4 regions of the Shewanella sp. SM73 genome follow, and region 1 is predicted to be linked to each of the others. Evidence: predicted binding sites of a transcription regulator. Region 1 holds the regulator's gene; each other region holds the start of a gene.

The links. The regulator sigma-54, encoded in region 1, starts transcription at its own class of promoters, with help from an activator protein. The targets are predictions, from matches to a motif close to GTTGGCACGNNNNTNGNNT.
Region 2: a site for sigma-54 is predicted at 1,384-1,402, ahead of flgB (flagellar basal body rod protein FlgB). Genes of this name have one in related genera too.
Region 3: a site for sigma-54 is predicted at 2,320-2,338, ahead of flhA (flagellar biosynthesis protein FlhA). Genes of this name have one in related genera too.
Region 4: a site for sigma-54 is predicted at 4,925-4,943, ahead of flgF (flagellar basal-body rod protein FlgF). Genes of this name have one in related genera too.

The regions. Positions count from the first base shown of each region.
Region 1 is NZ_JAKKRY010000020.1:12,066-18,161, forward strand. Features, by position in the region: gene mgtE (magnesium transporter) at 73-1,437, opposite strand; gene L5M51_RS20480 (HPr family phosphocarrier protein) at 1,682-1,957, opposite strand; gene rapZ (RNase adapter RapZ) at 1,944-2,798, opposite strand; gene ptsN (PTS IIA-like nitrogen regulatory protein PtsN) at 2,795-3,238, opposite strand; gene hpf (ribosome hibernation promoting factor) at 3,241-3,528, opposite strand; gene L5M51_RS20500 (RNA polymerase factor sigma-54) at 3,557-5,035, opposite strand; gene lptB (LPS export ABC transporter ATP-binding protein) at 5,143-5,874, opposite strand; gene lptA (lipopolysaccharide transport periplasmic protein LptA) at 5,871-6,096, opposite strand, start outside.
Region 2 is NZ_JAKKRY010000011.1:4,170-10,265, reverse strand. Features, by position in the region: gene flgD (flagellar hook assembly protein FlgD) at 1-504, opposite strand, end outside; gene flgC (flagellar basal body rod protein FlgC) at 529-945, opposite strand; gene flgB (flagellar basal body rod protein FlgB) at 948-1,352, opposite strand; gene L5M51_RS15035 (CheR family methyltransferase) at 1,496-2,335, opposite strand; gene L5M51_RS15030 (chemotaxis protein CheV) at 2,436-3,356, opposite strand; gene flgA (flagellar basal body P-ring formation chaperone FlgA) at 3,562-4,269, shown strand; gene flgM (flagellar biosynthesis anti-sigma factor FlgM) at 4,345-4,668, shown strand; gene L5M51_RS15015 (flagella synthesis protein FlgN) at 4,671-5,096, shown strand; gene L5M51_RS15010 (LPP20 family lipoprotein) at 5,224-5,676, opposite strand; gene L5M51_RS15005 (FlgO family outer membrane protein) at 5,673-6,096, opposite strand, start outside.
Region 3 is NZ_JAKKRY010000011.1:40,025-46,120, forward strand. Features, by position in the region: gene fliQ (flagellar biosynthesis protein FliQ) at 1-240, shown strand, start outside; gene fliR (flagellar biosynthetic protein FliR) at 245-1,042, shown strand; gene flhB (flagellar biosynthesis protein FlhB) at 1,061-2,191, shown strand; gene flhA (flagellar biosynthesis protein FlhA) at 2,374-4,473, shown strand; gene flhF (flagellar biosynthesis protein FlhF) at 4,485-5,867, shown strand; gene L5M51_RS15225 (MinD/ParA family protein) at 5,872-6,096, shown strand, end outside.
Region 4 is NZ_JAKKRY010000011.1:10,942-17,037, reverse strand. Features, by position in the region: gene flgK (flagellar hook-associated protein FlgK) at 1-356, opposite strand, end outside; gene flgJ (flagellar assembly peptidoglycan hydrolase FlgJ) at 397-1,539, opposite strand; gene L5M51_RS15075 (flagellar basal body P-ring protein FlgI) at 1,557-2,648, opposite strand; gene flgH (flagellar basal body L-ring protein FlgH) at 2,660-3,334, opposite strand; gene flgG (flagellar basal-body rod protein FlgG) at 3,346-4,134, opposite strand; gene flgF (flagellar basal-body rod protein FlgF) at 4,145-4,888, opposite strand; gene flgE (flagellar hook protein FlgE) at 5,062-6,096, opposite strand, start outside.

The DNA of each region.
Region 1 (6,096 bases):
TAGTTTTCCTGCGGGATAAAAAACGGCACCTTTGAGGTGCCGTTTTTGTTATTAGCTCAAACTGTTAAAGCGTTAGTTCATCAAGTAGAGCGTCGCTAACCCGAGGAAGGCGAACAGGCCAACCACGTCAGTGACTGTGGTGAGCACCATACCGCCAGCGAGGGCAGGATCGATTTTAAGTCGTTTTAAAATCAATGGAATACTCGCACCTGCAAGCCCAGCTACTGTCATATTGATCAGCATGGCGCTACCAATTAAGCCCGCCAGTGCCATATCATCCTTCCATAGCCACACGGCGACAAAGACTAAAATCGACCACATCAAGCCATTGAGAAAACCAATCGATAGCTCTTTACCGATAAGCCAGCGGGCGTTGCTTTGGCCGATATGGCCTAAAGCAATACCACGGATCACGAGCGCTAAGGTCTGATTACCGGCAACACCGCCCATGCTAGGGACAATCGTCATTAGGATGGCGATAGTGGCAAATTGCTCAATAGTGCCTTCAAACATATTGCTGACCGACGAGGCGAGCAGGGCGGCGAATAAGTTAATGGTGAGCCAGAGCGAGCGACGTAGGGTACTTTTTAGCACAGGACCAAAGGTATCTTCATCTCCGTCCATCCCCGCCATACCCATCATGGAATGTTCAGCATCTTCGCGGATAACATCGACTACGTCATCGATTGTGATACGCCCGAGCAGCTTACCATCACAGTCGACGACAGGTGCCGATACCCAATCATTGCGTTCGAATTTCTGCGCGACTTCGCTGTCGGACATGCTCACCGGAATACTTTGAATATTGGGATCCATGATATTGCGAATTGTGGTGCTTGGCGCGCAAGTCAGCAGATCTGCCAGCCTCACACCGCCAAGGACTTTGTCCTGTTTGTCGACCACATATAAGGTATCTGTGGTGTCGGGTAGGTTGCCCCTTTGCCGAAGATAGCGCAGCACCACATCGATATTCACATCGGGTCTTAGGGTGACAGTATCTGTGTTCATCAAGCTGCCGGCGGTCTCATCTGGATAAGATAGGGCTTGTTCTACCCTCAGGCGATTTTGCTCCGTCATCGACTGCAACACTTGTTTGTAAACGGCGTCGGGAAGACTTCGCAGAATATAGGCGAGATCGTCGGTGTCCATGCTTGCTGTCGCTTTCGCGACTCGCTCAGGGCTCATGCTGCGGATCAGTGGGTCTTTGAGTTCTTCACTCAACTCATCGAGTATGTCGCCTATTTGTTCCTGATCGATGAGCTGCCACAGTACTTGTCTGGCACTTGGCGGTGATGATTCTAAGATCAGCGCGATATCTGAGGCGGCCATTTTTTGCAGCATATTGCGCACGTGTACGAACATGCCGCTGCTAAGCGCTTGGTTTAACTGGTCAAGACTATGTCCGGTGTGATCGTTTTCTACATTATCTACGGGCATTTGTCCTCCATTGTGCGGCAAATTGGTTTGAGATCTTGGTGTTGGGCTAGGATTTAGCGGTGACTAAGCGTCAGTCGATGACACAGATTAAGGCGGCTAAGGTAAGGCCAGCGCAATGACCGCTAGTGTAATCGCCAGTAGCTTGTATCGTCGAGCGACAAATGTTTTGCCATGTCTGAATGGCAAGTTTTTTAAACTAGACATGAAGTGAAACTAACGATGAAGTGCTTAGTGTGAAGTGAAACTAACAGGCTTCGTCAAACTTAGCGTCGATTAAGGCACAAATGGCATCGAGAGCCGGCTCTGCATCTGGGCCTTCGGCGATAAGCTTAATGGTTTTACCCATACCAGTTTCAAGCATCAGTAAGCCAAGTACACTGGCGGCCGATGCTTGTTTATCGCCTTGGATTAAGGTGATGGTCGCATCAAACTCGGAAGCCAGTACCACCAACTTAGTGGCGGCACGGGCATGTAAACCGAGCTTATTACAGATAGTTATCTGACGTTCAAGCTTTGGCATTATTGAGCTCTCGATGACGGGCATACACTTTATGTTTACCGTTACTAAAGCGTTTGGCCAATTGCTCTGCGACGTAAACCGATCTGTGCTGTCCACCTGTGCAGCCAATGGCCACAGTTAAATAACTGCGATTGTTACGCTCGAGGTGCGGCAGCCAAGTCTCCAGTAAATTTTCGATTTGCCAGATGAACTTATTGACCAGTGGTTGGCGATTTAAGAACTCAGCTACGGGTTCATCCAAGCCAGTCAATGGCCGCAGCGCCAACTCCCAGTGGGGATTGGGCAGAAAGCGTACATCGAACATAAAGTCTGCTTCGGTGGGCATTCCGTGCTTAAAGCCAAAGGACTCGAAGTTGATCACGAGTTCTTTATCGACACTACCAAGGAGAATTTGTCTGACTTGGTCGCTTAAATCATAGATATTCAGATTCGACGTATCTATGTAGTGATCGACCAGTTTTGACATAGGCTCGAGCAGTTTCCCCTCCAGCTTTATCGCTTCTTGCAAAGACACTCGGCTCTTCGACAAAGGATGCAAACGGCGGGTTTCGCTGTAACGCTTGAGCAGAATTTTATCGCTGGAGTTAAGGAAGAAGCTCGTTAACTCAGTATCTGGAGGTAGGCTAGCGAGTTGTTTTACTAAGACCTTATCCTGCTCAGGCATGTTACGCACGTCGACACTGATGGCGACGAGATCGTTACTGCCTTTGAGTTGCTCAAGCAAACTGCCAATCAATGGCAAGGGAAGGTTATCGACACAATAATAGCCGAGATCTTCGAGTACCCTAAGGGCGACAGATTTGCCTGAGCCTGAGCGGCCCGACACTATGACCAGTTTCATCCAGTGATTACCTGATAGAGTTCCGTTTCATCATGCGTCTTGCGTAATTGCTTTAATATTTGCTTGTCGCTCAGCTTTTCGGCCATGCAAGACAAGGTACTTAAGTGCTGCTGACATTGGTCTGCAGGCACCAGTAGTGCAAATAAAATATCAACAGGTTGCTTATCGATAGCATCAAATGCTATCGGCTCTTCACACTTAATTAGTATGGCAATGGGCTGATCTATATCGGCTAGTCGACCATGTGGAATGGCGATGCCGTTACCTATACCTGTGCTCCCCATCTTTTCGCGCGCCACTAGGCTTTCGAATATCTCTTGAGATGAGAGGGTCGGGTACTGGGCAGCGACTAAGTCGCTGATGAGTTCCAGTACCTTTTTCTTGCTGCCCGGAGTGGCGCAGGTAGTGCACTCCGGCCGCAGTATGGTACAAAGTTCCATTATTAGTGTTTTGTTAACTTCTCTTTGTGTTTAATAACCTGACGGTCAAGCTTGTCAATCAGGGCGTCTATAGCGGCATACATGTCAGCATGCTCTGAAGTAGCAAAAACTTCACCACCTATGAGGTTTATTCTCGCTTCGGCAATCTGTTGCATTTTCTCAACATTGAGCACAACGTGCACATTATTGATCTGTTCGAAATGGCGTTCAAGTTTTGAAAACTTTTCTTCTACATATGCACGTAACGATTCGGTAATTTCGACATGGTGTCCACTTAGGTTTATTTGCATAGAAACGTCCTCCGATATCCACTGTAGGTTATAAACTTTTACGCTGATTAGAAGGTGGAATAAGCATAGCCTCTCGGTACTTCGCAATGGTTCTGCGGGCTACGTTGATCCCTTGTTCTGCCAGAAGTTGTGCCATCTTACTATCGCTTAATGGTTTTTTCTGGTTTTCCGCTGCCACCAGTTTCTTTATAAAGGCTCTGATTGCTGTGGATGAGCACTCACCACCATCGTCAGTACCGACGTGGCTAGAGAAGAAGTATTTTAGTTCAAAAAGTCCCTTAGGGGTATGCATGTATTTTTGAGTTGTGACCCGTGAGATGGTGGACTCATGCATTTCTACCGCTTCGGCAATATCGTTAAGCACCATAGGCTTCATGGCTTCTTCACCGTACTCAAAGAAACCTTGCTGATATTGCACTATGCAATTAGCAACTTTAAGCAAAGTATCGTTACGGCTTTCTAGGCTCTTAATAAACCATTTAGCCTCTTGCAGATGGCCGCGAATAAATTGGCTATCGGCTTGGTTTTTGGTACTGCGTGCCATAGAAGCATAATGTTGATTTACATTGATTTTGGGCATGCAGTCAGGATTAAGCTCAACAACCCAGCGGCCATTTTTCTTCGACACAGACACATCTGGGATAACGTATTCGTCATTATTGGGCGTGATCAACAAACCTGGGCGAGGATTGAGGGTTTGGATAAGTGCTATACCATCCCTTAATTCATCTTCTTTTAATTTAGTCTTACGCATCAATAACCTAAAGTCTCGGGCGGCGATCAGATCTAAATGATCTTTGATCAGCATACGGGCGTTTTCTAGGTTGGGAGTATCAGCGGCGAAATGCGACAGTTGGATCAGCAGGCATTCACTTAAATCGCGGGCGGCAACGCCTATGGGATCAAAATGCTGAATACGCTTGAGTACGGCTTCGACTTCGTCAAGCTCAACTTCAGGATTGCCCATGGCTTCGAGAATTTCTTCAGTGCTTTGGGTGAGATAGCCCTGATCGTCGATGGCATCAATAATGGCGGTGGCAATGGCTAAATCGGTTTCAGAAAACGGCGTGAGGTTTTTTTGCCATTCTAAGTGTTCGTACAACCCTTCACTGGTCTCGCCTTGGAAGGGCATATCGTCTTCACGACTACCGCCGGGGCCTGAGTTTGGGGAGGCGGTAAACACTTCATCCCATGTGGTGTCCATGGGGAGCTCATCGGGCATGGATTCTTTGGTTAGCGACTCTGCCGTGTCTATGGTGGAGCTGTCTTTTTCTGGTGGCAGAGTGCTAGATTCACTGAAATCCGTATCGGATAGCGTTTGGTTTACAGGGTTTTTAGTGGCGTCGAATTGATCCTCTTCCAGCTCGAGAAGGGGATTAGAATCTAATGCTTGCTGGATCTCTTGCTGCAGTTCTAATGACGACAGTTGCAACAGACGTATAGCCTGTTGTAGTTGTGGCGTCATGGTTAACTGTTGACCCAGTTTGAGCTGGAGTGACGCTTTCATGTTACCGCTGATCCCTACGTTATTATTGTTGGATGAGGTCGCTTATTATTATCTTGAGTGAAGCCCAATGGCGGTATAAATTGCCTCCATTGGCTTCGCTCGATTAACTATAGCCTGAATTGTTCACCTAAGTACACAGCCCTAACTTGCTGATTGTCTAAGATCTCTGCTGGAGTTCCTTCGGCAATCAGGTTTCCGTGACTCACAATATAAGCATGTTCACATACATCTAATGTCTCGCGGACATTATGGTCTGTGATCAGTACGCCAAGGCCGCGACTTTTGAGTTGTTCGATAATCTTCTTGATGTCGATAACCGAAATAGGATCGACGCCGGCAAACGGTTCATCGAGCAAAATGAACTTAGGATTAGCGGCTAAAGCCCGCGCAATTTCGACGCGACGACGTTCGCCACCCGACAATGACATGCCTTGGCTGTCACGGATGTGGGTGATATGAAACTCTTCGAGCAGATGTTCTAGTTCTTCTTCTCGTTCTTCGTTTTTAAGTTCTTTACGAGTTTGCAGTACGGCCATGATGTTGTCATGAACAGTTAGCTTACGAAAGATACTGGCTTCCTGCGGTAAGTAACCTATGCCTTTGCGGGCACGCAGATGCATAGGATCTGCGGTTAAATCATCATCGTCGATAAAGATATGTCCCTTATCGCTCTTCACTAGCCCGACAACCATGTAAAAGGTCGTGGTTTTACCTGCACCGTTTGGACCGAGTAGGCCAACGACTTGACCGGTTTTTACCGTCAGACTGACGTCTTTAACCACTTGGCGACTCTTGTAACTTTTCGCCAGATTTTGTGCTCTTAAGGTGATTTGGGTCATTTAGAGTCCTGCTTTTTTACAGGTTTATCCGCCGGAGCGTCTGATTTAGCATCATCTTGATAGTTTTCAGGCTGAATAATAGTGATCACGCGATCGTCACCACTGCCAGTACTCTCGGCCATCAATTTCTGTTGAATCATGTTATAGCGGATTAAATTGCCTGTAACTTGGCTACCCGCTTGATCTAATGACGCCATACCTTTCAGCGTTAAGGTGCGGCTT
Region 2 (6,096 bases), on a different contig from region 1:
CACAACTTGGCCTTTCTCATCCTCAACACGTACAGTAACTTCAGGAATTTTAGCTGGCGTGCTAATCACACCTTTTATTGTTGGGCTTTCAGCTGAAATGTTACCTGTATCAGTTGGGATCAACACCTTGCGACCAACAAGTCCTGATGCCTGTAATGCTTGGCTTGATGTCATAACACCGTTTAAATTAACGATTTCCTTATTCAACTTAGTAATACCATCAACCGTCGAGAATGATGCCATCTGCGCAATCATTTGGTCGTTGTCGACGGGCTTAAAGGGATCTTGCATCGATAACTGTTGGCTTAATAACGAGAAAAAGTCATCTTGAGTTAACTGCTGGCTTTTGGCTTCCGGTACTATTGAATCTTTTGGCAAACGTATGCCATCAAGAAACGGATTACCCGTTGAGCTGGTTGATGAATTCGTCGTAACGGCATTTGGCTGACTCTTATTTTGAGCCGTCTGCGCCGACGCTTGGTTAATTTGATTAATGAGGCTCACAGCTTACCTCCTAAGTAACACATGTTATTTACCCATCCCAAGTGTTTGTTGCAACATAGACTTAGCTGCTTCAGCGACTTGAACATTCATTTGATATGAGCGCGAAGCAGAAATCATATCTGCCATTTCTTCCATGACATTAACATTCGGTTTATAAATAAAGCCGTCCGCATCCGCCATTGGATGATCGGGCGAATATTCTTTCAGTAGTGGTTTATCACTTTCTACAATGCCTTTTACCGCAACGCCTTGAGAAGCTTGTTGCTGACTTTGGGCTTTAGCCATTTCGGCTTCAAAAATGGGATGACGAGAACGATAGGTCTTATCTACACTACTCGAGACGGAATCCGCGTTGGCTATGTTGCTCGCGGTGGTGTTTAGCCTGACCGATTGAGCAGACATTCCCGAGCCAGCAACATCAAATATGCTAAATAAACTCATGATTAATCCCCTCTCAACGCTTTCTTCATGCCACTAAACTTACTATCTAAAAAACCTAGCGACATTTGATATTCAAGTGCATTTTGCATGAATGCCGATTGTTCCTGTTGGATATCAACAGTATTACCATCACCGGTATCGGGTTGATTTGGCACACGGAACTTAACAAATTGCCCAGTCAACTCCGCAAGCCCAAAATGCTTATCTGGCTCTTGCATTTCAAGACTATTTCGCTGCTGCTGTTGGCCTCGAGCGGCCTGCATTGCCGCAGAAAAATCAACATCGCGGGCTTTGTAATGTGGCGTATCTGCGTTAGCGATATTGCTTGAAATGACTTCTGCCCGCTGCGCTCTAATACCGAGAGTGTATTGATGCACACCCAGTGCATTATCAAAATTGATCGCCATAAAATTGCCTCCTCGTGTTCTCACGAAAATAAAGCAATTCATGTGCCAACATCAGGAAAATTTTGAGAATAACAATAAGGATGAGCAAGTGATGGGTAAAAAATTACCGACAATTGTCGGTAATTTTCTTTAGAGCGGCTGAGTTAAGTCTTTTTCTGGTAATAAATGCCAGGGTTACAACGAACCATATCAAACTCGTCCGTTAAACCAGCGATAGATTCTGATGCACCGAGAAATAAAATCCCTTTGGGATTGAGAGCGGCAGCGAATTGCCGCAAAATTTTTGCCTTTGCCTCTGGTGCAAAATAAATCAGCACATTGCGGCAAAAGATAATGTCGAACTTGCCAAGTAGACTATAACTCTCAAGCAAATTATGCGCTCTAAAGTTCACCAACCGCTTCACATTATCCTTTAACTTCATATTGCCTGAAGGTAATGCATCAAAAAACTGACGCTTACGTTCTTCAGATAAACCACGCGCTAATGCCAAACTATCGTACTCGGCATTTTTGCAGCGTTCTAACATGGAAGGAGATAGATCCGTTGCTTGAATCGAAGCACTACCAGCCAAGGCACCAGGCTTCTTCTGTTGATACTCAAGAATAGTCATAGCCAATGAGTACGGCTCTTGGCCTGACGAGCAAGCCGCAGACCAAATTTTGAGCGGACGCCCCAGACGACTGTATTCAGGTAGTAGGACATTATTCAACAACTCAAATGGATAACGATCACGAAACCAGAGAGTTTCATTGGTCGTCATAGCATCGATCACTTCAGCTCTGAGCGCACGCTCAGTAGGCTTCATCGAATGCTTAACCACATCAGATAAGGATGGCAGGTTATATTTGCCCATCAAAGGAGCAAGACGACTGCGCACAAGATATTGCTTATTTTCACCCAGTACGATGCCGCTGTGTTGCTCTAAGAACAACCGAAATTGATTATATTCAGCCTCAGCGAGTGATTTATTTGGCACATTCACATCCTAAATCCTATAGCAAGCACCAAAATCAGTGCGAAACCATCATGTTATAAAGTCGAGATTATAGCGTAAAGCGTATCTAGGTACTAACCTACAGCAATTACAAACTTAAATGCTTATTCACAGCAGCGGCCAGTTCGTCAGGATTAAACTTAGCGATAAAGTCATTAGCCCCCACTTTTTGAACCATTGCCTGATTGAATACACCACTTAACGAAGTATGCAGTACCACTTTAATATGCTTAAGCTTAGGATCATCTCGGATTTCAGCGGTCAAGGTGTAGCCATCCATTTCAGGCATCTCAATATCAGAGATTATGAGGGGGATCTCATCGGCCACATTATCCATCTCTTTGGCGATCTCTTTAAGCTTATCTAATGCTTCGCGACCATCTTTTGCGGTATCAATTTGTAAATTCAATGACTCGAGTGAACGAATAATTTGTTTACGCGCCACGGCAGAATCATCAATAACCATAATATGATAATGCTGAGTTCTGTCGAGGGTCAGTTTTTCATTGGCTTCTTCACTGATAGCCGTTTTAACTGGTGAAATCTCATCTAAGATTTTTTCCACATCGAGAATTTCAACTAATTCACCTTCAATTTCAGTCACAGCTGTCAGATAAGAATAACGGCCAGCACCTTGCGGCGGAGGCATAATCGCTTCCCAATTCATGTTGATGATCCGCTCAACAGAACTGACCAAGAAGCCTTGAACACTGCGGTTATATTCAGAAATAATGATGAAACAGTTTTCAGTGCTTGCTAAAGGTTTTCCCCCTGTTGCCGCACTCAAATCAATCACTGAAATGGTTGTTCCACGAATATGAGCAACACCCTTCACATAAGGATTAAGTTTAGGCAAAGTGGTCAGTGGTGGACACTGCAGTACTTCTTTCACCTTAAACACGTTAATCCCAAACCGTTGACGACCGTTTAATTTAAAAAGCAGCAATTCTAAACGGTTTTGTCCAACGAGCTGGGTTCGTTTGTTGACTGAATCAAGAATACTCGACATAACTCTGCCTTGTTGTTCTGTTTATGTTCGGCCCTATAACTCAGTTGAGTATAGGCATATTAATTGCTTACGTCTTATCTATCGATAAACATAGTCGAAACTGAGTCAATCTTCTGACAGTGATGCAAATTATTATTACAGTAGTCAGCTTCGAACTTAATAAAAGTATAGGTGCATTCTGGCGTTACAAGCTAGTCTCTTCATTATGAAAGTAAATTTAGTCTGTTTTTTTAGTCTTTTCCCCCTCTTCATGCCCGCTTTAGCGAGTGCAGAGCCTATTGTCCCCACCGTATCGGCAATCTCAGAATTAGCTAAAGCGCTTATTTCAGAAAAAATATCCGTTCCAGAAAATGCCAAAGTAAATATTTCGCCACAGATGGTTGACGCAAGAATGCTGCCGTCACAATGTTCGTCTCCAATGAAAGTTGAACTGGCTAGCGATAGGGAAATTAGCCGTAATAACACCTTAAAAGTCAGCTGCGATACACAAGACTTAGCTTACCCTTGGCAAATCTATATCTCGGTTCGGGTGGATATCTTATTCCCCGTTGTTGTCTCAACCGAAATCTTAGCACCAGGCGAACTCATCTCTCCTAGTCAAGTAGAAGTCCGTTACATTGAACAAAATAGCTTGAGAGGTGCCGAATTCGATGACCCGAGTAAATTGGCTGGCGTGCGAGTAAAACGACGAGTAGCAAAAGATAATCCCATATTAAGCAACAACTTATGCTTCGTTTGTAAAAATGATTCGGTATCTATCTACGTTCGTTCTGGCTCATTCGAGCTCAAAACAGTGGGCGAAGCCCTACAAGATGGCAATAAAGGTGATCGGATCAGAGTCAAAAATAGCAGTTCAAACAAAGAACTAGATGCTATAGTCACAGGCATTGGCGAAGTTGAAGTAAGAATGTAAAATAATCTAAAGCTTTTTTGTAAGCTGCCGATACCCCAGTTAAGAAATCCCGTACACACGACGCTGGAGCCTAAAATGGCAATTGATATTAGCAAACTCAACACTGCAACGACTGCGCAAGTTCGTTCAGGTGCAACGAAAACGAGCAGCGATCAATCTGCTCAAGTTGCTACAAAATCGACAACACCACAAAGAAGCGACTCTGTGGTCATTACGGCCCAGGCACAACAACTTCAAGGAGCTCAGACTAAAATGGCTAGCCTTCCTGAAGTTGATCAAAAGAAAGTAGCAGAAATCAAACAAGCTATTGCCGAAGGTCGCTATAAAATTGACCCAGAAAAGTTGGCTGCCAATATTGCAAGTTTTGAAGCCGAACTTAATGACTTAAATAAAGAGTAACTATGACTGAAATAGCTAAACTGGTAGATCTACAACACGCCCATTTGGCTGTTCTTAAGCAAATCATACTCAAGGAAAAAGGCGCTTTGGTTGACCAAAACGCCGATTTACTGCTTTCCCTTGCTAACGAAAAATCGCAATGTCTGAAAGAACTAAAGACTAATGATGATATTCTGGCAAAACACAGTGATAAATCGCTACTCACTCAGCAAGTCGAACTCGTGCATAAAATGGCCGAGATCAAAGACGCATTGACTGAATGCAAAGAATTAAACGAACAAAATGCCAGTTTAATTGAGATGAATTTAGCGAGTTTAAATCGCTTTGCTCAAGCTTTACAAGCCAGTAGAAACGCCTCCAGCCTCACCTATAACGATAAAGGCAAGACCTCGACTATCTCAAGTTTAGGCAATGATTTAAAGGCCTAACAAGCGCATCACTCCCACTTAGCATTCCCTTTTCTAAGCTCTGATTAGATCTTAATGTCTTGTACAAAAAGAAAAGCCGCGTTAATACGCGGCTCAATACATGCTGTTGAACATACATTCAATAACGCTAGAAATACGTCACTTCCTTCACTCGTTGTGGACGGTTCTGTTGTTGATAAAGCGCCCAAACCTGTGAAAAATCAAGTTCTAACTCAGTCACATAATGCTCGCCTGCTGGATAACTCTTAACGACTCGTGCGCCGCGGATCACGCCAGAAACTGACGCTTTGACATTATCGTCCGTCAACATCCAATCACTAACACTGCTGTTTGCCGTTATTTTCTGCCCATAAACTTGTTCCGCTAATTCACGATAAGCCACAATTTTTGATGCCTGCATAGCCATCAACACTCTTTGTGATTGCTCTTTAGCCGGTTGAGTCGCTAAGGGCGCATATCCTATAGCCGTTAACTTAGGAAAACTCGGCGGCGGCACATCTTCCCATTGCACATATCTATCTTTAGCAGCGCAGCCAGTTAGCATTAGCCCCGTGATAAGTAATAAAAGGTAGTGTTTCATTTTCCATCTCCTAAGACACGTACTTCATTCATGCCCGGACTCGCCTGACGATATAAGATGCCATTTTGTGACACAATTTGCTCCGAAGGCTGCATGTAGTTTGCCAACTCTTTTTGAGTCACAAAAGTTTGAGATGCCGATACCACGCGATTGTTACTAATGTTCACAATCCGAGTATTGATCGCCATACCATTGGTTACTACGCTCATAGTCGAAACGACAAGATGCTCAACAGGAAGATCTTTCGACAATTTTTGCCAATCTCGCGTCAAAATAAAATCCCCGTCAGATGTGACTCTCAAGCCATCAGCTAAGTTTAAATCCACCACATTAAACTGAAAGCTATGGAGCGACGTCATTAATCCTTGCTGTAACTGTTGCGCTAACGCATTAGTGCCATTCAAATCGCCCACTAATACT
Region 3 (6,096 bases), on a different contig from region 1:
CGTGAAGCTCTCGCTGTTATCGTTATGATGGTGTCTGCTATTGTGTTGCCTGGGCTGGGAATTGGGTTAATCGTTGCTGTGTTTCAAGCGGCGACTTCTATTAACGAGCAGACCTTAAGTTTCCTTCCGCGTTTGTTAGTGACACTTTTTGGCCTAATGTTTATGGGACATTGGTTAGTTGAAACCCTGATGGACTTTTTCATCGAGATGGTGAATCGCATTCCTCAAGTGATAGGCTAACGCGATGGAGCTGCTGCTCGATACCTTAATGCAAACCATTGCCGCTTATATTTGGCCATTGTTTCGCGTCGCGAGCATGTTGATGGTCATGGTAGTATTTGGGGCGGCAACGACACCAACACGAGTTCGCTTATTATTGGCGATGGCAATTACCTTTGCGATAGCACCCGTTCTTCCTCCAACTCAAAATGTGGATTTATTTTCGTTAAGCGCAGTATTCATCACGGCGCAGCAAATTATTATCGGTGTTGCCATGGGGTTTGTGACTCAAATGGTGATGCAAGTCTTTGTGCTCACTGGACAGATCATTGGTATGCAGACCAGTTTAGGCTTTGCCTCTATGGTTGACCCTGGTTCTGGCCAACAAACACCCGTTATTGGTAACTTTTTTCTTTTATTGGCGACATTGATTTTCTTAGCTGTGGACGGCCATCTTTTGATGATCCGTATGCTAGTGGCAAGCTTTGAAACTTTGCCGATTTCTAATCAAGGCTTAACACTGACAAGTTATCGATCGCTGGCTGATTGGGGGTCGTATATGTTTGGTGCGGCACTCACTATGTCGATATCTGCGATTATCGCCTTGTTATTAGTCAACTTGTCCTTCGGGGTCATGACCCGCGCCGCGCCACAATTGAATATTTTCTCTATTGGTTTTCCGATCACTATGATTGGTGGACTGTTTATTCTGTGGTTAACCCTAACACCGGTAATGGCACACTTCGATGAAGTATGGTCGACGGCTCAAGTGCTGCTTTGCGATATGTTAGCGCTCCAATGTAACGCTGATGGCTTGATATGATGGGATTAGGAGAAGCCCATGGCTGAAGAGTCAAGTGATGAACGTACAGAGGAACCCACGGGGAGGCGTCTAGAACAGGCGCGAACAAAAGGACAGATTGCACGTTCGAAAGAACTTGGAACTGCAGCGGTATTAATTTCGGCAGCATGTGGGTTTTATATGCTAGGCCCAAGTTTGGCCATTAGCCTAACTCGGGTGTTTGAAATTGTATTTACCATGGATAGGGCGCAAATTTTTGATACGAATGAAATGTTCAAAGTGTGGGGCGTTGTTGCGAGTGAAATAGCCTGGCCCATGGCTAAAATTATGCTACTGATTGTGGTTGTTGCGTTTATCGGTAACGTCTCTCTTGGAGGGATCAATTTTTCGACCCAAGCTATGATGCCAAAAGCCAGTAAAATGAGTCCCCTTGCTGGTTTTAAACGTATGTTTGGCGTACAGGCTCTGGTTGAACTCACCAAAGGTATTGCAAAATTTTCGGTAGTAGCGTTTTCTGCTTATTTTTTATTAAGCTTCTATTTCAATGACATTATGTTGCTGTCTAGCGACCATCTTCCAGGTAATGTTTACCATGCATTAGATTTGTTGGTTTGGATGTTTATCCTGTTATGTTCCTCGATTTTATTTATTGTCGTCATCGATGTGCCGTTCCAAATTTGGAATCACAACAAGCAACTTAAGATGACCAAACAAGAAGTAAAAGATGAATATAAAGACACTGAGGGTAAACCTGAGGTGAAAGGGCATATACGGCAGATGCAACGTGAACTAGCACAAAGGCGTATGATGGCTGAAGTGCCAAATGCCGATGTGATTGTCGTTAACCCTGAGCATTTTGCCGTTGCGATTAAATACGATGTGCAGCGCTCTGCGGCTCCCTTTGTGATAGCGAAAGGTGTTGATGATGTGGCCTTTAAAATACGTGAGATTGCCCGCGCGCACAATATTGCGATTGTCTCGGCCCCACCACTTGCAAGGGCGATTTACCATACGACTAAGTTAGATCAGCAGATCCCTGAAGGTTTGTTTACTGCTGTCGCACAGATTTTGGCTTATGTATTTCAGCTGCGCCAATATCAAAAAGGACGCGGCCGTAAACCTATTCCTGTCCCACTCAATCAACCTATACCAGATGAATTGAAATATTGAACCACTAGTCTCAGATGGTAGTCATTGGTAAAGCTGATGATGTCGAGTTCATTTGTTTTTTATGGCTAATTTTATGTATATCAATCAGTCACAGTACATATCTTTCCTTCATTAATGGCTTTAATCTTGTTGGCGCGTTTTTTGCTTCATGCTATTACACGTCAAAGTTTAGGTTATAGCGAATGGATGTTAAAGCGACTCTTGGTCAAGTAAAACAAATTAGGCTCAGCACTTTTAAAGGCATTGGCACGCCGGTGGTTGTGCTTGCTGCATTGGCCATGATTGTTTTACCTATCCCTCCATTTCTATTAGACATACTCTTTTCATTCAACATTGCGTTAGCTCTCATCGTATTGCTGGTGGCTATTTATACCGATAGACCCTTAGATTTTGCTGCCTTCCCAACTGTGTTACTGGTGGCGACGTTATTACGCCTTGCGCTCAACGTTGCCTCTACTCGTGTGGTTTTACTTGAGGGTCATAATGGCGGTGATGCCGCGGGTAAGGTGATTGAAGCCTTCGGTTCTGTGGTGATCGGTGGTAACTATGCCGTTGGTCTAGTGGTATTTATCATTTTGATTATCATCAACTTTGCGGTGGTGACTAAAGGTGCAGGTCGTATCGCAGAAGTCAGTGCCCGCTTTACCTTGGATGCTATGCCTGGTAAGCAAATGGCAATCGATGCTGACTTAAATGCTGGAACCTTAAATCAAGACCAAGCGAGAATACGCCGTGCCGAAGTGACCCGTGAAGCCGATTTCTATGGTGCGATGGACGGTGCGTCCAAATTCGTTAAAGGGGATGCGATTGCCGGTATCATGATCTTAGTGATCAACATCGTAGGTGGTTTTATCATAGGGATTGTGCAGCATGGCTTAAGTTTCTCTGAAGCGGTTGAAATTTATACCTTACTGACTATCGGTGATGGTTTAGTGGCGCAGATCCCCGGTCTATTATTGTCAATCGCCGCAGCCTTGATGGTGACTCGTCAAAACGAGTCGGGTGATATGGGCCAAATGATGATGAGTCAGATGTTTGACAGTCATAAGTCATTGGGTATCGCCGCCGGAGTCCTGTTTGTCATGGGTATTGTTCCTGGTATGCCGCACATGGCGTTTTTAAGCTTTGCCTTTATGACAGCTGGTGCAGCTTATTTTGTTTATAAACGAAATGAAAACAAACGTCTTAAAGCGCTAGAACAAGTGAAATCGGGTCCAATAGAAAGACAAGATAAAGAGCCTAAAGAGCTAGGTTGGGACGATGTACATCATGTGGATACTATTGGTCTTGAGGTTGGATATCGTTTGATCCCTCTGGTAGACAAGGGCCAAGGTGGCGAGTTACTAAGCCGCATTAAAGGTGTGCGTAAAAAGTTGTCTCAGGAATTAGGCTTCTTAGTGCCCGCGGTGCATATTCGCGATAACTTAGATTTATCACCTAATGCGTATCGCATTTCATTAATGGGCGTCGTCGTCGGAGAGGCAGATATTCGTCATGATTGCGAATTGGCGATCAACCCTGGTCAAGTTTATGGCAAACTCGATGGTATCGAAACGCGCGATCCCGCCTTTGGCCTGGAAGCTGTATGGATCGCCCCTGAGTTACGTGAGCACGCACAAACACTAGGTTATACCGTCGTCGATGCCGCCACTGTTGTTGCAACTCATATTAGTCAATTACTCACAAATAACGCTGCTAAGTTGTTAGGTTACGAAGAAGTGCAACAACTGATGGATATGCTTGCGAAACACTCACCTAAGCTGGTTGATGGCTTTATTCCAGATATCATGCCACTAGGACATGTCGTAAAAGTGATGCAGAACCTATTAAATGAAGGGGTTTCAGTTAGAGACTTGCGTACTATAGTGCAAACTTTGTTAGAATATGGCACTAAGAGCAATGACACTGAAGTCTTGACTGCCGCTGTACGTATCGCTTTGAAACGTATGATAGTTCAGGAAATCTCAGGCCCAGAGCTCGAAATCCCCGTCATTACTTTGGCGCCAGAGTTGGAACAGATGTTGCATCAGTCAATGCAAGCAACCGGTGGTGATGGTCCTAATATTGAACCCGGTCTTGCAGAACGCATGCAGCAGTCCCTTGCCGATGCGGCTCAGAAGCAAGAAATGGTCGGACAACCCGCCATATTGTTGACGTCAGGTATGTTACGCGCGACGCTGTCACGTTTTGTTAAACATACTATTCCTAATCTCAGAGTCATTTCATATCAAGAAATACCTGATGAGAAGCAAATACGTATCGTATCTGCAGTCGGCCAGTAGAGGACGCATAAGTGAAGATTAAACGATTTTTTGCCAAAGACATGCGCGCCGCACTGGCCCAAGTGAAAGAAACACTCGGCTCAGATGCCGTCATTATGTCAAATAAAAAAGTGAACGGTGGCATCGAAATTGTCGCTGCCGTTGACTATGATGAACCTAAAGCGAAAACTGCAGCCACTGCGCCAGCACCGACCTTTATGGACGTGAGCGACGACCTCGTGTCCCTAGGTGCTAAGCAGCCAGTTCGTGTAGAAACTCGCGCTAAGCCAGCCGCACCAGCAGACTCATTACAAGCCTTACTTGAGAAGCAGCAAAGCCGTTTGAATCAACAGATGTCCCATCAGCAGGCGGATGCCGAATTACCTGCATGGGCCAAAGGGTTACAAGCGCCAGCCGCAGCGAAGCCCGAACGTCGTGATCCTCCGGCGACGTTTGACAAGAAACCGCAAACCTCTCAGAAGCAAACTGCCGATATTGAGGCCATGCGTGATGAATTAGCCTCTTTGCGTAATTTACTGACACATCAAGTATCCTCCTTGATGACGGAACATAAAAAACGCATCGATCCCGTCGGTGCTATGCTCGAAGCCAAATTGCTTGAGGCTGAATTCTCCCCTGCGGTTGCGAATAAATTAGCCGCGCTGAGCCAGCATTATACGCCGGCTGAATTAGTCAGAGCATTACCACAAAGTCTTGCGAATATGCTTGATAATCAGGGCGATGACATTGTTAAGCAGGGCGGAGTGGTTGCATTAGTTGGTCCTACTGGGGTTGGTAAAACAACGTCATTAGCTAAACTTGCTGCCCGTTTTGCGGCACATCATGGTGCTGAACATGTTGCTTTAATTACCACAGATCATTATCGCATCGGAGCCTATGAGCAATTAGCAACTTATGGCAAAATAATGGGCTGCCCAGTAAAGCAAGCTCATGATCTAAATGAATTAGAGCAAATTCTCTATCAGTTTAGGAATCGCAAGCTAGTATTGATAGATACGGCTGGCATGGGACAGCGAGATATGCGCCTTTACCAGCAACTTGATAATTTAACTGCAAATAGCAGGATACCTATCCGCAGTTATCTGGTACTGTCTGCGACAGGGCAGCGCCGTGTGCTGCAAGATGCAGTCAATCATTTTAAACGCATTCCCCTATCTGGTGTCGTTCTCACAAAACTCGATGAATCTGTGTCGTTAGCAGGGGCATTAAGTGTGTTGATCCAAAACGGATTACCATTAAGTTATATTACTGATGGACAAAGAGTTCCTGAAGATATGAAAGTTGCGGATACCCTAGATTTAGCCCAGCAGGCACTCGCAGCGTTAGATAGTACAGAACAACAATCATTACAAGACACAGCGTGGTCAGATAATATGGCCTGTGCATTTGAGTAGATTTATGACCCTGGATCAAGCAAGTGGTTTACGTATGATGAATCAACCCTATAACGAAAAAGTGAAAGTAATCGCGGTCACTGGTGGCAAAGGAGGCGTGGGTAAAACCAGCGTTTCTATTAATACTGCTGTGGCATTAGCCGAAAAAGGCAAGCGTGTTTTGGTACTTGACGCTGACCTTGGCTTAGCAAACGTCGACGTCATGCTGGGTATTCGTGCCGAGCGTAAC
Region 4 (6,096 bases), on a different contig from region 1:
TTCAGCCCCGAAAACAGGTCATTCAAGCTTTGTGGCACAACTTTACCTACCTGTGAAAACAGCTGATCTAGCTCACTCAATTTACCGTAGCTGGCTTCGGCGGCACTTAACGTTGTTTGGCCAATGCGTAACTCTCTTGCGGCATAGTCATTGTAGATACGCTTAACGTCATTAACGTAAGTTCCTGTGCCATAAAAACTACTACCAAAACGCTGCGATTCAAGAGTCGACTGGGTTGCCACTTGTCTGTGGTAACCAGCGGTATTGGCGTTAGCTATGTTATTACTGGTAACACCCAGTTGCGACTGGGAGGCAAGCACCCCAGTTCGCGCTATATTCAGTAGATCAACGGCCATTAGTTGACACTCCTATGAACAAACAGGGTTGTAAGATTCATCATTTGTCTTCTCCTGGCAGAATTGATTTCAGTTCTTCACTGATCGACTGCATCACTTTAATGACTTTTTCAGCGTATCGAGGATCAGTGGCATAACCCGCATCCTGCAAAGCTCGGATGAATTGAGTTGGGGAAGCGGCCACTTTCTTCGCATCTTGATAACGTTCACCTTCGGCAATGAAGGACACAAAATCGTTGAAGCTATGCTCAAAGTCACTATAAACTCGGAAGTCAGCTTTTTGCTGGACAGCAACACCGTGCTCAAATTCTAAGGTACTGACGTTAGCCTTATCGCCTAACCAACGACGATCAGCTTTAATGTTGAATAGGTTATGACTCGGCGCACCGTTATTGCCGCGGACGATTTTTTGTCCCCAGCCAGTTTCCAGTGCCGATTGCGCCAATAATACTTCTGGTTGGGTACCTAATGTTTTTGCGGCTTTTTCAGCATGTGGATATAAGGTCGCTAAAAATTCTTCTCGACTACCAAACCTGACAATCTTTTGGGTTTCCCTAAATGCTGCCGTCGGCAAAACTTGGCCGCTAATCACAGGTTCTACCACTGAAAGTGATTGTTCACTCCAGCTCGGCTTAGGCGTATCGATAGCCAGTGAACGATTAGGCGTATCAATGTCCATTGATGAATTGGCATCTTCAGCTCTATCCGGTTCAAATACAGGCCGAGCGATAGCAGCCGGCACACCATGATTTACAACTGTGGGTTCAACCACAGGAGCGGCTGAACTCTGCATAGGCACATTAAGCGCTTTATCGTCGTGGAGCATTTTCATGCCACCATCGTCACGCAATACCGATGCAGGCGTGAAATGACTTGTTTCGGGAGAGAGTTGCTGCACCATCATATCGGCAAGGCCCAATACACCTTTGTCAGATAAATCGACCGATAACTGCTGATCGCGCATCTGCTCGTAAAACTGAGTGTATTGGCTATTGAGTGGACTATCAGACTGAAAAACCGCATTGGCATCGCGCATACTTTTCATCAGCATTTGCACGAAAATACCTTCAAATTGTTGGGCGACCTTTTTCAAGGCGCCCTTCTCATCTTTCTGAGCCTGGGCGCGGAGTGAATCTAGCCCGCCCAGGTCAAGAAAATGTGATGAACTTGAAAGCTTTTCCATGATTTTCCCGACAGAAATTAGATGATGATAAGTTCACCATGCAAAGCTCCTGCCACTTTTAACGCTTCAAGTATTGCTAACACATCTGAAGGGGCTGCACCGACTAAGTTAACCGCTCTAACCAGCTCATCCAGCGTAGTGCCTGGATTAAACATAAACATACGGCGGTCACTTTCTGTTGCTGTAATCGTACTATTACTCGTGACGGTTGTTTGACCATTTGCCAACGCGTTAGGCTGCGAAACCTGTGTCGCCTCCGCAATCGTGACAGTCATGCCGCCATGGGTAATCGCCGCAGGGAGTAAGCGTACGTTTTGCCCAACCACTATGGTTCCAGTACGTGAATTAACGATCACTTTGGCAGATTCCTCTGCGGGAACAACATCAAGGTTTTCAAGCGTTGCTAAAAAGGAGACCCGTTGTGATACATCACGTGGAGCAGTTACCTGAACAGACGTCGCATCTAAAGGACGCGCCATATCAGGACCTAATAGATCATTGATCGCATCGGCCATTCTCTGCGCAGTAGAGAAATCCGAACGACGTAGGTTAAACGTCAAATAATCGCCAGTTGAAAATGGGGTTGCTACACTACGCTCAACAATCGCGCCATTCGGTATACGACCTACAGTTGGCGTATTTTGAATCACCTTTGAACCATCTAAACCATCGGCACTAAAACCACTCACCACTAAACTACCTTGGGCTATGGCATACACATTACCGTCTACCCCTTTCAAAAAGGTCTGTAATAAGGTGCCACCGCGTAAGCTTTTGGCTTCGCCTAAGCTAGATACCGTCACGTCAAGATCTTGACCAGGTTTGATAAAGGCAGGCATATCCGCGTGTACGGCTACCACTGCAACGTTTTTAATTTTCGGTTTGACGTTGTCAGGAAGATTAATCCCAAAGTTTTTGAGCATAGTCATAAAGGTCTGCTCGGTATAACTGGTTTTTTCCCCCGTTCCCGGTAAACCGACCACTAAGCCATAACCAATCAACTGGTTACTACGCACACCTTGCACATTGGCAATATCTTTAATTCGTTCAGCCTGACTAGGTAGAGAAAACACTAGCATGGCAACGGCTAACACCAGTTTATATTTCATGATACGACTCCTTAGAAGGGCCACCAGTCGCTCATAAAGAACTGGCTTAACCAGCCCACTTTTTGAGCATCTGCGAAAGTGCCGGTGCCACTGTATTGGATACGGGCATTAGCCATTCGCGTTGAATCGACAGTGTTATCGGGTTTAATGTCCTGCGAGCGAACGAGACCAGTGACACGAATAAACTCATCACCATTATTGATTGAAATCCATTTTTCACCACGGATCACTAAGCTGCCGTTGTTCAGCACTTGCATCACGTTTGCCGAGATACTGCCATCTAGACTATTGCTCTGATCCGCATCCGATTCACGCTTAGTGTTCATGCTATCTTTGTAACGCAAATCAATTGGCACTCCGCCAATGGACACATTACTACCACCAGCAAAGATGGGATCTAAGCTCATGTCTGAGCCTTTTTTGATCTGATTGCCTGCACTCTTCTTCGCCTGAGTCGATTCCTTCAATACGATAGTGATAATGTCACCGACTTTATGGGCGCGTATATCCGAATACAAGCTAGATGCTTGGCTGTCTTGATAAATAGAGCCAGTTGCGGCAATTTTTGTCGGCGGCGCCTCTGGGTATACCGGCGCGTAAAAGGGATCATCCGCAAGGGGTTTCTTTTGCGTCGAGCTACAGGCTGCAAGCAATAACGCGACGGCCAACACAAGATATCTAGCCATGATGTTTGCCTCTATAAATTCTGAGTCACATAAGACAGCATCTGATCTACCGCTGAAATCACTTTGGAGTTCATCTCGTAAATGCGCTGACTTTCGATAAGGTTCACCAGTTCCTCGGTCACGTTCACGTTAGAGGTTTCTAAGGCGCCTTGACGAATAGCACCCATGCCATCTAACGAAGCGGTACCTTGAATTGGCGTGCCGCTCGCACCAGTTTCCGTATATAAGTTTTGTCCCATAGGATCTAGACCCGATGGATTAATAAAATCCGTCATAGTCAACTGACCCACGACTTGGTTCTCAGCGGTACCCGGCGTTTTTACTGAAACTTCACCCTCTGCTGAAACGGTAATACTGGTCGCATTATCAGGAATAGTGATCGCGGGTTGTAGCAAATAGCCAGAACCTGGCGTCACAATCTGACCCGTATCGTCTAAGGTAAACTGACCATTTCGAGTATAAGCAGTGGTTCCATCAGGGAGCTGGATTTCAAAAAATCCAGGACCTTCAATCATGAGATCCAGTGAGTTATCCGTCGTCAGCATGTTACCCTGAGTAAACATTTTTTGAGTGGCGACGACTTTCGTACCCGCACCTATGTTTAATCCGTTGGGTAGCTTAGTGTTAGATGCACTAACACCACCCGCTTGGTTAACTGTTTGATAGAGTAAATCTTCAAATACTGCGCGGCTTTTTTTGTAGCCCACAGTGCTAGCGTTCGCTACGTTGTTTGAAATCACTGAAATATCAGTTTGCTGTGCGTCTAAGCCAGTTTTACTAATCCATAACGCCGGATGCATAATCTATCTCCTAACTAATACGCATTAATGAAGATGAAGCGCGATCATTCTCTTCCGCGGTTTTCATCATCTTGACTTGCAATTCAAACTGGCGCTGAAGATCAATCAAAGACACCATTTCATCAACAGGGTTAACGTTACTACCCTCTACCGCGCCACTTTCAACTGCGACAAAAGGGTCAGCTGGTGCTGCTTCACCTGACATTTGTCGAAATAATCCATCTTCACCACGCATCATCTGCGCATTGCCGGGATTGACTAACTTCAATCTCGCCACTTCTTCTATCACTTCAGCAGTCGCCCCTTGAGGGCGAACAGACACTATGCCATCCTGTGAAATTGACACTTTATCAATAGGTAATGGCAGCACTATCGGGCCAGCGTCCCCCATTACTGGATTGCCTCTGTCGTTATACAACATGCCCGTCGCATCGAAACTGAGACTACCTGAACGGGTATAAGCTTCACTGCCATCTTTCGCCTGAACGGCAAACCAGCCATCGCCTTTAATGGCAACATCGAGATCCCGTCCAGTGGTTTTTATCGGACCAGAGCGAAAATTAGCTGACGGAGATTCTGTCATCGCAAACACCCTTGAAGGCAACCCTTCACCGAAGGCTTGCATCGATCTGGCCTGCGCCATATCTGATTTAAAACCATCGGTATTAGCATTGGCTAAGTTGTTCGCACGGAGTGCCAGCTCATTCATATTTTGCTTAGCGCCACTCATGGCGACATAAAGGAATTTGTCCACAGACTGCTCCGTCAAATTTTCTACATGACAATATCCAAGCAAGCATCATGCCAACAAAAAATAACGTTTAATTTACTGATAGAATTGAAAAATATGAAAATGAAGTGATTTGACGGCAGGATAAAGGCTAAGTGTTGCCACTGGCGGCAACACTTAGTTAAATAAAGTAATGATTAGCGGATTTGTAATACGGTTTGTTGCAGCGTGTTGTTCACTTCAAGCGTACGGGAGTTCGCTTGGAAGTTACGCTGCGCCGAAATTAAATCAACCAGTTCAGTCGTCAAATCAATGTTCGATTGCTCTAACGCAGATGAACTGATGCTACCAAAAGTTCCACTATTTGCCTCACCCGCTAACGCAGGACCTGAAGCTAAACTGGCTTTCCACGACGTATTACCCACTTGCGTTAAACCTTGTTCGTTAGCAAAACGAACTAAAGCAACCCGTGCTAAAGGCACGGTTGAACCATTAGAATAACTCGCGGTCACTAAACCATCTTCGCCGATTTCAACGTTAGTTAAGCGGCCTACAGTCGTACCATCTTGCGTCAACTCAGTTGCACCAAAAGGAGCCGCATATTGCGTTGGGGCATTAAACTTCACAGTCAACTCTTGAGTACCATCGGCACCTGGCCCTAAAACACCCGCACCACTGACGCCCAAAGCCTCAGTCTTGACTATAGCAGGATCACTACCAGTGTAGACACCAACAGAATTGAACTTGAGGACAGAGCCTTTCCAACCACCAGCAGTTTGAGCCGTGCCCGTTGCATCAGGTGTACCATCGCCAGTGGTATCTGTTTGATAAGTACCAGCAGGACCGGCTAGATCGACTTGTTTTCCATCAACAGCATAGTAAGCTACCCAATTGTTCTCACCATTGTACGAACCATCTTTGGGCTTAACAAAATAAGTGGTCATAATATGTGGCTCACCGAGTGAGTCATAAATTGTCATTGATGTAACGTTATTGTAGGTTTTTGCATCTAGAGGATCGAATGCCGCGGGGTCGAGTGCACTTTCCTTAGCATTTAAGTTCATTTGTAAAGTAACATTCTCAGTCTTTACAGGGCTACCTGCAGTGTCTGGTATTTGTACCGGCTTAGCCGTCGTTAAACTCACTGATGTCGAGTTCCCATCTTTATCCACTGGGAAAGTTTGCAAATAATTACCAGCAGAATCAACCATGTAATTATTTTTATCGACCTT